One region of the Pantoea sp. X-Soil-TKNS-1279 genome, then DNA from elsewhere that is predicted to be linked to it. Evidence: predicted binding sites of a transcription regulator. Region 1 holds the regulator's gene; the other holds the start of a gene.
The links. The regulator Fur, encoded in region 1, represses iron uptake genes when iron is present. The targets are predictions, from matches to a motif close to ATAATAATGAGAACNACTATCAA.
Positions count from the first base shown of each region.

Region 2: AC6I8N_RS02675 (isochorismate synthase) is a predicted target of Fur. The motif match lies at 3,294-3,316, and genes of this name have one in related genera.

Region 1 is NZ_AP035948.1:1,274,355-1,280,059, reverse strand. Features, by position in the region: gene pgm (phosphoglucomutase (alpha-D-glucose-1,6-bisphosphate-dependent)) at 1-62, opposite strand, end outside; gene seqA (replication initiation negative regulator SeqA) at 88-630, opposite strand; gene ybfF (esterase) at 878-1,642, shown strand; gene ybfE (LexA regulated protein) at 1,811-2,086, shown strand; gene fldA (flavodoxin FldA) at 2,215-2,745, shown strand; gene fur (ferric iron uptake transcriptional regulator) at 3,102-3,548, shown strand; gene AC6I8N_RS05905 (hypothetical protein) at 3,606-4,001, opposite strand; gene glnS (glutamine--tRNA ligase) at 4,237-5,705, opposite strand, start outside.
Region 2 is NZ_AP035948.1:591,084-596,788, forward strand. Features, by position in the region: gene AC6I8N_RS02665 (isochorismatase family protein) at 1-443, opposite strand, end outside; gene AC6I8N_RS02670 ((2,3-dihydroxybenzoyl)adenylate synthase) at 461-2,077, opposite strand; gene AC6I8N_RS02675 (isochorismate synthase) at 2,088-3,266, opposite strand; gene fepB (Fe2+-enterobactin ABC transporter substrate-binding protein) at 3,443-4,408, shown strand; gene entS (enterobactin transporter EntS) at 4,403-5,653, opposite strand.

The sequences.
Region 1 (5,705 bases):
TGTGCAACGTTAATCAAATCGCTCTGCTGGGCAGGCTGCCCGGCACGGGGGTGATTGGCCATTGGCGCTTCTCCCTGACGCTTCGGTTTAAATGGTGCCGCAAACTTTCTCTGTCAGTTCCTGCGGGAACTGCATGGCTAACATGATGTGTTCCACCATGCTGCATTTGCGACCGGTATTGGTATTGGTGATCACCCAGTACGGTGTGCCGGGCACATGCTTCGGCTTAGTATGGGTGCCATTTTGCAGCAGCGTATGCTCATCACCGGCAAAATAGACGCGGGTGCGTCCTTGCAGTGACGCCGTGGCATCCGCAAAGGCTGCGGGATCAAGACGATAGAGCGTTGACAACACCAGCATAAAGCGATTAACCGCCTTTTTCTGCTCTGCATACTCATCGGAAAGTAACAGTTCACGTACCGCACGAACGCGATCCTGCGGACGGGCTTGCGTTGCGACCGACTGGGCTTCTTTGGCCGCAACGGCGACAACAGCAGAGGTTGCAGGGGCACTCTGACCGGCAGTGAACTTCAGCATGCGGCGCAAAATTTCGGAGGCGCTTTCACCAATGTGCTGGGTGTGGCTGGCAATATAACGGTAGAGTTCTTCGTCAACTTCAATCGTTTTCATCTTTTTCCGTACGATTCTGGCAAATGACAGAACCACGCATTTCTGCAAAGGCCTTAGCAAAATCCTGCCGTGCAAAATGTGAGCGGGCTCTAACATGAGGATTATAAAGTTAAATCCCAGGCGGCCGATAGCGCTGGCATCGTTTCAGGGCAAAAGTCGGAATATGCCCTAATGCCCACCAGGTTGGCTCCTGAGCAGGTGGATTCATGATAACCTAAGCGAAGCTCACAACCGTAAGAACTTTGCCATGATTTTGAATGCTCGTCTGGAAACTGAACAATCTGCCCCTGATGCTCCTCCAATTCTGTTAATTCATGGCCTGTTTGGCAGCCTGGATAACCTTGGCGTGCTGGCGCGAGGCCTGCGCGATGCGCGTCCCACCTTGCAGGTGGATGTACGCAATCACGGTCTGTCCGCGCGTAGCGACGAGATGAACTATGCGGCGATGGCGCAAGATATCGTTGACACTCTTGACGCCCACGGCCTCGATCGTGTTGGCGTAATCGGCCATTCGATGGGTGGCAAAATTGCCATGACGTTAAGCGCCATTGCGCCGGAACGCATTGAAAAGCTGGTGATGATTGATATCGCGCCGGTGGATTATCAGACACGCCGCCATGATGAGATTTTTGCTGCTATCCGTGCCGTGAGCGCCACGGGTGTGACGCGTCGCGGTGAAGCCGCCGAGGTGATGCGCACCCTGTTGACTGAAGAAGGGGTCATTCAGTTCATTCTGAAATCGTTCCAGGATGGCGAATGGCGCTTTAATGTGCCGGTGCTGTGGGATAATTACGCCACCATTTCCGGCTGGAATGAGGTTCCTGCATGGCCACATCCGGCGCTGTTCATTCGCGGGAGCGAATCGCCTTATCTGGACAATCAGCATCGTGATGCATTGCTGCGCCAGTTTCCACAGGCGCATGCGCATGTCATCAGTGGTGCCGGTCACTGGGTCCATGCTGAAAAACCTGAGGCGGTTTTGCGCGCAGTTCGCCGATTTTTTGTACTGTAAAAGCAAAAGCTTGCCGCAAAACGTTAAAGGTTGGCGTCGCAAGGAGTGCTGGAGTATGATGTCGCGCTAAAAATTTGCCGCGGATGATTTTTTCACCGTGGCTGGGCCGATAATGTATAAATTGCGCAGCGCCTTTCCGCCGTTCGCGCCCACTCAGTTTTACAAAAAATGGCAAAAGAACAAACTGACCGCACCACGCTCGATCTCTTCGCTGATGAGCGACGTCCCGGTCGCCCCAAAACCAGTCCGCTAACGCGTGACGAACAGTTGCGCATTAACAAGCGCAACCAGCTAAAACGCGACAAAGTGCGTGGTTTGCGTCGCGTGGAGCTAAAAATGAGCAGTGAAGCGGTTGACGCGCTTAATACTCTGGCAGAGCAGCAGAACATCAGCCGTAGCGAATTGATTGAACAAATGCTGCTGGCGCAACTCAAACTGTCGTAACACACGCAGACCGCACGCAGGAACACAAAGTCTCGGCTTTACAAGTTCCGCCACTTTGCCCGGTCTGCTATCATTCGCTTAACTGTGCATTCAACCCATATATCAGGATTTAAGAGGTTACTTAACTCATGGCAATCGTAGGCATTTTCTTCGGCAGCGATACCGGCAATACTGAAAACATTGCAAAAATGATCCAGAAACAACTGGGTAAAGATGTGGCCGAAGTGCATGACATTGCCAAGAGCACCAAAGAAGATCTCGAAGCATTCGATATCCTGCTGCTGGGCATTCCGACCTGGTACTACGGCGAAGCGCAATGCGACTGGGATGATTTCTTCCCGACTCTGGAAGAAATTGATTTCAATGGCAAATTAGTCGCGCTGTTTGGCTGCGGTGACCAGGAAGATTACGCTGAATACTTCTGTGATGCGATGGGCACCATCCGCGATATCATCGAGCCAAACGGCGCGGTGATTGTGGGACACTGGCCGACCGAAGGCTACCATTTCGAAGCCTCGAAAGGTCTGGCAGATGACAAACACTTCCTCGGTCTGGCGATCGATGAAGATCGGCAGCCTGAACTGACCAACGAACGTGTTGATAAATGGGTGAAACAGATTTTCGATGAGCTGCAACTGAAAGAGATCATTGAAGCCTGATCCCCTGCCCTCCTCAATGTGGGCGCTGGCTCACATTGAGTTAAAGGAATTTCCTATAAAAATAATAGCTACTGTTTTTTAACTTTTTCCCGCAAATCTGTAGAATACCCGTAACGGTCATCCGCTTATTCCTCTGGCATCAGAATGAGGCTGAGTGAAATGGAAACAAAGACCTGCACGATCCCCGCCGGCGTTAGTGACATTTCTCCTTACAGCCACTGGTGATTTTCAGGACATTGCCTTGGTTTTCATTTCACTGCTTGAGTTCTATAATGAGACGCAAATGAGAATGCGCGTGATCGACATTCAAGGCCCTGCGCCGCAAGTGACTAGCTAAGTAACAGGACAATATCCGCATGACTGACAACAACTCCGCATTGAAGAAGGCTGGCCTGAAAGTCACGCTCCCCAGACTGAAAATTCTGGAAGTGCTTCAGGAACCCGAATGCCATCACGTCAGCGCGGAAGATTTGTACAAACGCCTGATCGACATGGGCGAAGAGATTGGTCTGGCAACGGTTTATCGCGTTCTTAACCAGTTTGATGACGCGGGAATCGTGACCCGCCATAACTTCGAGGGTGGTAAATCCGTCTTTGAACTGACGCAACAGCATCACCATGACCACCTGATCTGCCTGGATTGTGGCAAAGTGATCGAATTCAGCGATGAATCCATTGAAACGCGTCAGCGCGAAATCGCCACACGTCACGGTATCAAGCTGACTAACCACAGTCTGTACTTGTACGGCCACTGTGCGTTGGGAGACTGCCGCGAAGACGAGACGCTCCACGACAAGCAGTAAAATGTGCTATGCAGTATAAAAAAACCGGTGCCAGGCACCGGTTTTTTTATGGCTGTATCACTGCACCAGCGTTTCCTGTAAATATCGCCAGCGCGGAATGGAGGTGCTGCAATCCAGCACCGCCAGTGAAATGCGGCTCTGGTTAGTGCCGTTCATCATTTGCAATTCACGATACTGAATCGTCACTTCCTTGCTTTGTTGCGAGATGATGGCATGTTCGCTGGTGGCGATACGCATCCCTTCACGCTGACCACGCAGTTGACGGAACAGCACTTCCGTCGCATTGAAATCCAGTTGCTTGCCCTGCGGTGTCACCATTTTGAAATCCGGGTGAAAGTGCGAAAGGAACAATTCAATGCTGTCGTCGGTGCTATCCGACTGATTAAAAATACGTTCGATAAGTTGATGTAATACCACTACGCTGTGTTTGGCTTCCTGAGCGAGACTTGTCATTTTTTTTCCTTTATAACCCGCGGAGCAACGTCTGAGAGCGCATAGCCTACCTGAAAAAAAGTTTTTAACACTCGTAAATGGATTAATTCTGTTAAAGTCAGATTAGTTGCAAATCCCGATAACAAGCACGTTTCGCAAGCCACAGAATAAAAGATGGCTAAACTCAAATTACAGCCAATAAAAAAGGGCGATTTCTCGCCCTTTTATCAGGATATGGGGAAAACGACAAAAAGGATTAATCGCCGATTTTCGCCCAGGTATCACGCAAACCGACAGTACGGTTGAATACCAGCTTAGAAGGCTGCGAATAAACGCTATCCGCGCAAAAATAACCTTCACGTTCAAATTGATACGGCGCAAGCGCTACTGCATCACGCAGACCCGGCTCAACAAAACCTTGTTTGATTTCCAGCGAGTTCGGGTTGATGGTGGTGAGGAAATCCTCTGCCGCACCTGGGTTCGGTACACTGAACAGACGGTCATACAGACGGAATTCCGCAGGCAGCGCATGGATCGCCGAAACCCAGTGGATCACGCCTTTCACTTTACGGCCATCAGCCGGATCTTTGCTCAGGGTATCGACGTCACAGGTACAATAGATGCAGGTGATATTGCCTTCATCATCTTTCGCTACGCGCTCGGCACGGATCACATAAGCATTACGCAGACGGACCTCTTTACCCAGCACCAGACGTTTGTACTGCTTGTTGGCTTCCTCACGGAAATCAGCGCGATCGATCCACACCTCACGACTGAACGGAACCTCACGCGTGCCCATTTCCGGTTTGTTCGGATGGTTCGGCATGGTGATGATCTCTTCATGACCCGCAGGCAGGTTCTCAATCACCACTTTCAGCGGATCCAGCACCGCCATAGCACGCGGCGCATTCTCGTTGAGATCGTCACGGATACATGACTCCAGCGAGGCCATCTCAACGATGTTGTCCTGTTTCGTCACACCAATACGCAGGCAGAATTCACGAATCGAGGCTGCGCTGTAACCACGACGGCGCAAACCGGACACGGTCAGCATACGCGGGTCATCCCAGCCTTCTACCACCTTTTCACTCACCAGCTGAGTCAGTTTACGCTTTGACATCACCGCGTATTCCAGATTCAGACGTGAGAATTCATACTGACGCGGGTGAACCGGAATGCTGATGTTGTCCAGCACCCAATCGTACAGGCGACGGTTATCCTGGAACTCCAGCGTACACAGCGAATGGGTAATGCCTTCCAGTGCGTCGGAGATGCAGTGGGTAAAATCGTACATCGGGTAGATGCACCATTTGTTACCAGTCTGGTGATGCTCAGCAAATTTAATGCGATACAGCACCGGATCGCGCATCACGATAAAGTTTGATGCCATATCGATTTTGGCACGCAGGCAAGCCTTGCCCTCTTCGAAGCCACCGGCGCGCATTTTTTCAAACAGCGCCAGGTTCTCTTCCGGCGTGCGATCGCGGAACGGGCTGTTTTTACCCGGGGCAGTCAGGGTGCCACGGTATTCGCGAATCTCTTCCGGCGAAAGCTCATCCACATAGGCCAGGCCTTTGTTGATCAGTTCGACCGCATAGTTGTACAGCTGGTCGAAATAGTTCGAGGAGTAACAAACGTCTCCGCTCCATTCAAAGCCCAGCCATTGCACGTCGCGCTTGATGGACTCGACGAATTCCATATCTTCTTTCACCGGGTTGGTGTCGT
Region 2 (5,705 bases), 680 kb from region 1:
ATGATCAGCTGATCGCGGCCCATCTCTTGCAGGATCGACTCCAGCGGAGAACGATGAAAGGCGCTGTAACGCCATTTGGTCAGTACATGATCGTGCTGATCCGGTGCCAGAGCATCAACGATCTTCTGTTGATCGGGATGCTTGTTGAGGCCGGGTCCCCACATATCATTCAGTAGCGCACGATCTTCATCGCTCTGCTGGTTAGGCTGCGCGGTGTAGAACACCGGGATGCCTTGCGCTTTGCAGTAAGCCCGCAGCCGCGCGATGTTTTCGACAACCTGATTCACCAGCGGGCTGTTTTCGCCCCAAAAATTAAGGAAATAGGCCTGCATATCGTGAATCAGCAGCGCCGCGCGTTGCGGCTCCAGCGCCCATTTCACCTTGTTGGCAGGCAACTCGGTGGCGGTCGGCAGCGGATAAGAGGTCAATTTTGGAATAGCCATACAATCTCCGGAACAGGTCAGGCTTGCGCTTGTTGGTCGGCAAGTTGTTGGCGCAGACGTTTTTTATCTACCTTACCAACCGGGGTCAGCGGCAGGGCGTCTACGCAGGTAATACGATCGGGTAATTTGAACTCGGCTACGCCCAGTTCGCGCAGATGGCGACGCAGCGCCACCGGCTTAATCGGCTGGCTGGCGACAATAAAGGCGCAGCTCTTTTCACCCATCAGCTCATCATTCATCGATACCAGCGCAGCGTGAATCACATCCGGGTGACGTTGCAGCAGGTTTTCGATCTCCTCTGCGGCGATCTTCTCTCCGCCACGGTTGATCTGATCTTTTTCGCGTCCCTGTACGGTGATGTAACCCTGCGGGTTAATCTCAATCAGATCGCCGGAACAGTAAAACCCGTCGGCATCAAAGCTGGCGGCGTTATGCTCCGGGCTGCGATAGTAACCACGGAAGGTATAAGGACCGCGTGTCATCAGACGGCCCACTTCACCCACCGGCAATGCATTGCCATCGGCATCGGCGACCCAGACTTCATCATCATCAGAAATTGGACGTCCCTGGGTGGTGAGGATGGTTTTCTCGTCGTCGTCGAAGCGTGTGTAGTTCACCAGCCCTTCCGCCATACCGAAAACCTGTTGTAACCGGCAGCCAATTTCTTGTTGGATGCGGGAAGCCAATGTCTCACCCAACTTCGCACCGCCCACCTGCATCCGTTCCAGTGAGGCCAGCTGTTTGTTGCTGCCCCATTCCTGAATCGCCTGCAACCACAGGCTCACCGCAGGCGGCACCAGGCCGGTATCGGTGATCTGATGTTTTTCGATCAACGGAAAGCACAGTGTTGCGCTGGGATCGGCGGCCAGTACCACCTGACCACCGGCATAAAACACGCCGAGTGCGCCGGGTGAACTCATCGGAAAGTTATGTGCCGCAGGCAGTGCTACCAGATAGCGGGTGCGGTCGGTCACGGCGCAAATATCCACGCTGCCACGAATGCTGTAGTAGTAATCGTTGTGGGTACGCGGGATCAGCTTCGGCGTACCGGTACTGCCGCCGGAGAGCTGGAAGAAGGCCACTTCATCACCCGCACTCGGCGTTGGGGTGAAATCACCGGCGCTTTCCGCCAGCAGCGTTTCCAGGGTGTTTTCCGGCTGGGTGTCATTGCGCAGAATCACCTGCTGCAACGAGGGATGGCTGCGGCACAGCACATCGATAAAGCTATCATCAGCGAACAGCGGATGGGTACGATCGGCAATCAGCAGCACCGGTTCAATCTGCGCCGCGTAGGCGGTCATTTCTGTGCGCTGATGGCTAAACAACGCATTGACGGGTGCCACGCCAATTTTAAATAAGGCAAACAGGGTCAGATAGAAATCCGCCACGTTGCCGAGCTGCACCAACGCGGTATCGCCGGTTTTCAGGCCGCGACGTTGCAGGGCAGCCGCCAGGTTGTCGGTCAGCTGATCCATTTCGCGATAACTGATTTGGCGTTCGCCGTCGATCACCGCGATGGCGTCATTCTGTTGCTGACGCGCCAGGATGTCGGTCATTGGTACGTCGAGCCAGTAGCCTTTTTCGCGGTAACGGGCGGCGAGTTCGTCAGGCCAGCGGTTGTAGGGAATACTCATGGTCTTTCCTTTATTGCAGTCCAAAGGCGCGCAACATGGTGTCCAGCTTCACGCCGGTTTCACGCCATTCTGATTCGGGTTGAGAGTCGGCCACAATTCCGGCACCCGCGAACAGGCGCACGCGGCTGTCATGTACCGTGCCGCAACGGATGGTGACGACCCATTCGCCATTGCCTGCGTCATCGCACCAGCCGACGATGCCGCCAAACAGCTGACGATCGAACGGCTCCAACTGTTGGATCAGCTGCTGCGCTTGCTGATGCGGGAAACCGCTGAGAGCCGGGGTCGGATGTAGCAGGCAGGCGAGGGACAGGGCATTCTCGCGCGGATCCTGCACTTCACCATCAATCTGCGTGGCGAGATGCCATAACGTTGAGGTGGTGATGAGCGAGGGTACGGTCGGCACCGACAGCAGACGGCTGCGCGGTTGCAGCGTGGAGCGCATCGCATCGGTGACCAGCTGATGTTCGTGCCGATCTTTACTGGAGTTCATCAACGTTTCGCCGGCTGCGCGATCGGTTTGGCTGTCGCTATCGCGACGTGCGGAACCGGCGAGAGGACAAGAGCTGAAGTCACGCCCCTGCTTGCGCAACATCAGTTCCGGGCTGGCTCCCAGCAACACACCACCCTGCGGCAGCGGCAGATGGAAATGGTAGCTGTTAGGGTTTTGCGCCATGACCCGCTGCATCAGCGCAGCGCTATCCACCGGTTGTTCAGTCACGATATCCATCAGGCGCGACAGGACCACTTTGTCGAGATCGCCACGTTGTGTGGCCGCCACCGCATCTGCCACCATTTGGGTAAAGGCGTCGTGATCCGGCACTGCCGCACGGCGGCGCACGGCGGGCAGCGCACTCAGTTCGGTCGGTAACGCGGCCAGTAAATCGGCACGCTTAAAGGTCTGATGGGATTCAGGAATAAACAAAGCGGCAGGTTGGCTGACATCAAACGGGATCGCACCGACCAGAATCGGTTTCTCGATACCCTGTTTTTTCGCCGCTGCAAAATGCTGGCGCAGCTGTTGCTGAAAATCACCGTCTAGCGCAGCAGCATCCTGAACCGGTTCGGTCAGGGTGGTGTAGCAACCCTGAGTCACCAGGCTGCGCCAGGGAGATGTGAACAGGAATCCGCGACAAAGTGCGGAAAAATCCTTCAGCCAGGCATTTTCAAACGTGGAGGATTCCACCATAATTTTCACCTATAAATGATAAGATTATTAAGAATGATTATCATTTTTATTATGGCCCTGTAACCTACGTCGAATGGTCCAAAGAGTCAATCAGTTCGCGGGTGTTCCCTTATCTTTAAGCGTTTTCCGGCATTTACGCCGGGGGCGGAAATAAGCTAAATAATGGATGAAAACTTATGAATAAATGCGGTTTATGGGGCATGGTTGTCCTGTTGTTCATTTTACAGGCTTTTAGTGGACTTGCGCGTGCCGAACAGGGCTGGCCACGCAAAATTCAGACCGAACAGGGCGTGGTGACATTGACCAAAGCCCCCCAGCGTATTGTCTCAACCAGCGTCACCTTGACCGGTTCACTGCTGGCGATTGATGCGCCGGTGATTGCATCGGGTGCTACCGCCCCCAACAGTCGCCTCTCCGACGATCAGGGCTTCTTCCGTCAGTGGGGCGAGGTGGCGAAACAACGCGGCGTCAAACGCCTGTATATTGGTGAAGCCAACGCTGAAGCGGTGGCAGCCGAAGCACCGGATCTGATTATCGTCAGCGCCACGGGTAACGACTCCGCCATCAAGCTGGTGAGTCAGCTTTCTGCCATTGCACCGACGCTGGTGATTAACTACGACGATAAAAGCTGGCAGGACCTGATGACGCTGCTCGGTGAGGCCACCGGTCATGAAACCGAGGCGGCGCAGCATATTAAAGCCTTTGCCGATCGTCAGGCCGCGCTGAAAAAAGCCATCACATTACCGCCGCAGCCGGTTTCCGCCCTGGTGTGGAATGGCGATGGACGCGCGGTGAATTTGTGGACTGCTGAATCGGCGCAGGGCAAATTGTTGCAGCAACTGGGCTTCACCCTGGCGATGCCTCCGGCCAATATTCAACAAAGCCACAGCATGGGACAGCGCAAGGACATCATTCAGCTCGCGGGTGAAAACGTTGCCAGCGGCCTGACGGGACACAGCTTCCTGTTATTTGCTGGCGACGACAAAACCCGTCAGTCGGTGCTGGCTAATCCGTTCCTCGCACAAAACGCCGCCGTGACGCAGCAACAGGTTTATGCAATGGGCGTTGACAGCTTCCGCCTTGATTACTTCAGCGCCAGCAACCTGCTGGCTCGCCTGGAAAAACTGTTTGTGAAGTCATGATGCTTCTTCCGCCAGCGTTACGGCTGGCGGTTGATAGCGACGTAACGATCCCATCACCAGCCACATCAGCACGCCCAGCAGGGTGGCAGCAAAGCCAAACACCGCGGCCGCCTGCTGAGGTAACAGCCAGGCACCGATCCCGCCAATCAGCGCCGCGCCCAGCGCATCCCCGGTGACGTTTTGTGCCGTCCATAAGCTGTTAATACGTCCCAGCAGCGCATCAGGGGTTAATGCCTGAATCAGGGTATACTGCACCAGGCTGGTAATGGAACTGAAGTAACCAAACGCCACCAGGCAGAGCAACGCGAGGGGGAAGTCTGGCATCAGGCCAAACAGCCCGAGCGCCAGAAATGAGGCGATAGCGCTACTGAGAATCAATAAACCGGGACGTGAGGCCTGTGCTAACCGACCACTGGTGACAGCGCCGATTGCGGCACCCAAAGGCACGGCAGCGAACATCAATCCCAGTCGGTCGGCACTCACCTCCCAATGCGGAGCCAGCGCCGGATAGAGCACGCGAATCGCGCTCGCCAGCGTCACCAGTGCGCCCATCAACGCCGCCATCCCCACCAAAGGCGTGGTAAAAAGAAATTGCACACCGGTTGCCAGCGATTTCAGGGGGTGCTCGCGCGGCTGTGGTGGCGGAGGTAGCATCGGCAGTTTTAGTAAGGTCAGCACGGTCAGTAAGGTCCCCAGCGCCGCGAGGACGAAGTTCCATACCACGCCGCCACTGGCAATCACCATGCCGGCTATCGCCGGTGACAGGATGGAGCCGAAACGTACCGAAAGCATGGTAATTGCGCCCGCCTGCATCAAATTCTCGCGTCCGACCAGCGCCGGAGTCGCGGCCAACAGCGCGGTGACGCCAATCGCACCGAAAAAGCCATCCCACAGCCCCAGCAGATACACCGCAGTCAGTGAGGGTTCCGGCAACGCCGCGTTGATCGCCAGTCCGACAAAGCCCAGACCACAGGTCGAGCGGGCGAATAAAATCAGTTTCTTACGTTCATAACGATCGGCCAGTACCCCGCCGGTTAGCAAACCAATAAACATGCCGCAGGCGGCTACCGTAACGCCGAGTCCAACCAGCAGGGGGGATTTTGTCATCTGCTGAATTTGTACCGGCACCGCCACCGCCAACATGCCGAGTGCGACAATCGAGATAAAGCGGGCGATAAATACCGCGCGAAACGCCGGATGGGATTTAAGCAGGGAGAGATCGATAAAGTGGGAGGGTTTGTTCATTTCTTCGCCTTTTTGCACCAATTTTCCTCATCTTCCGCGAGGCGAGTCATGA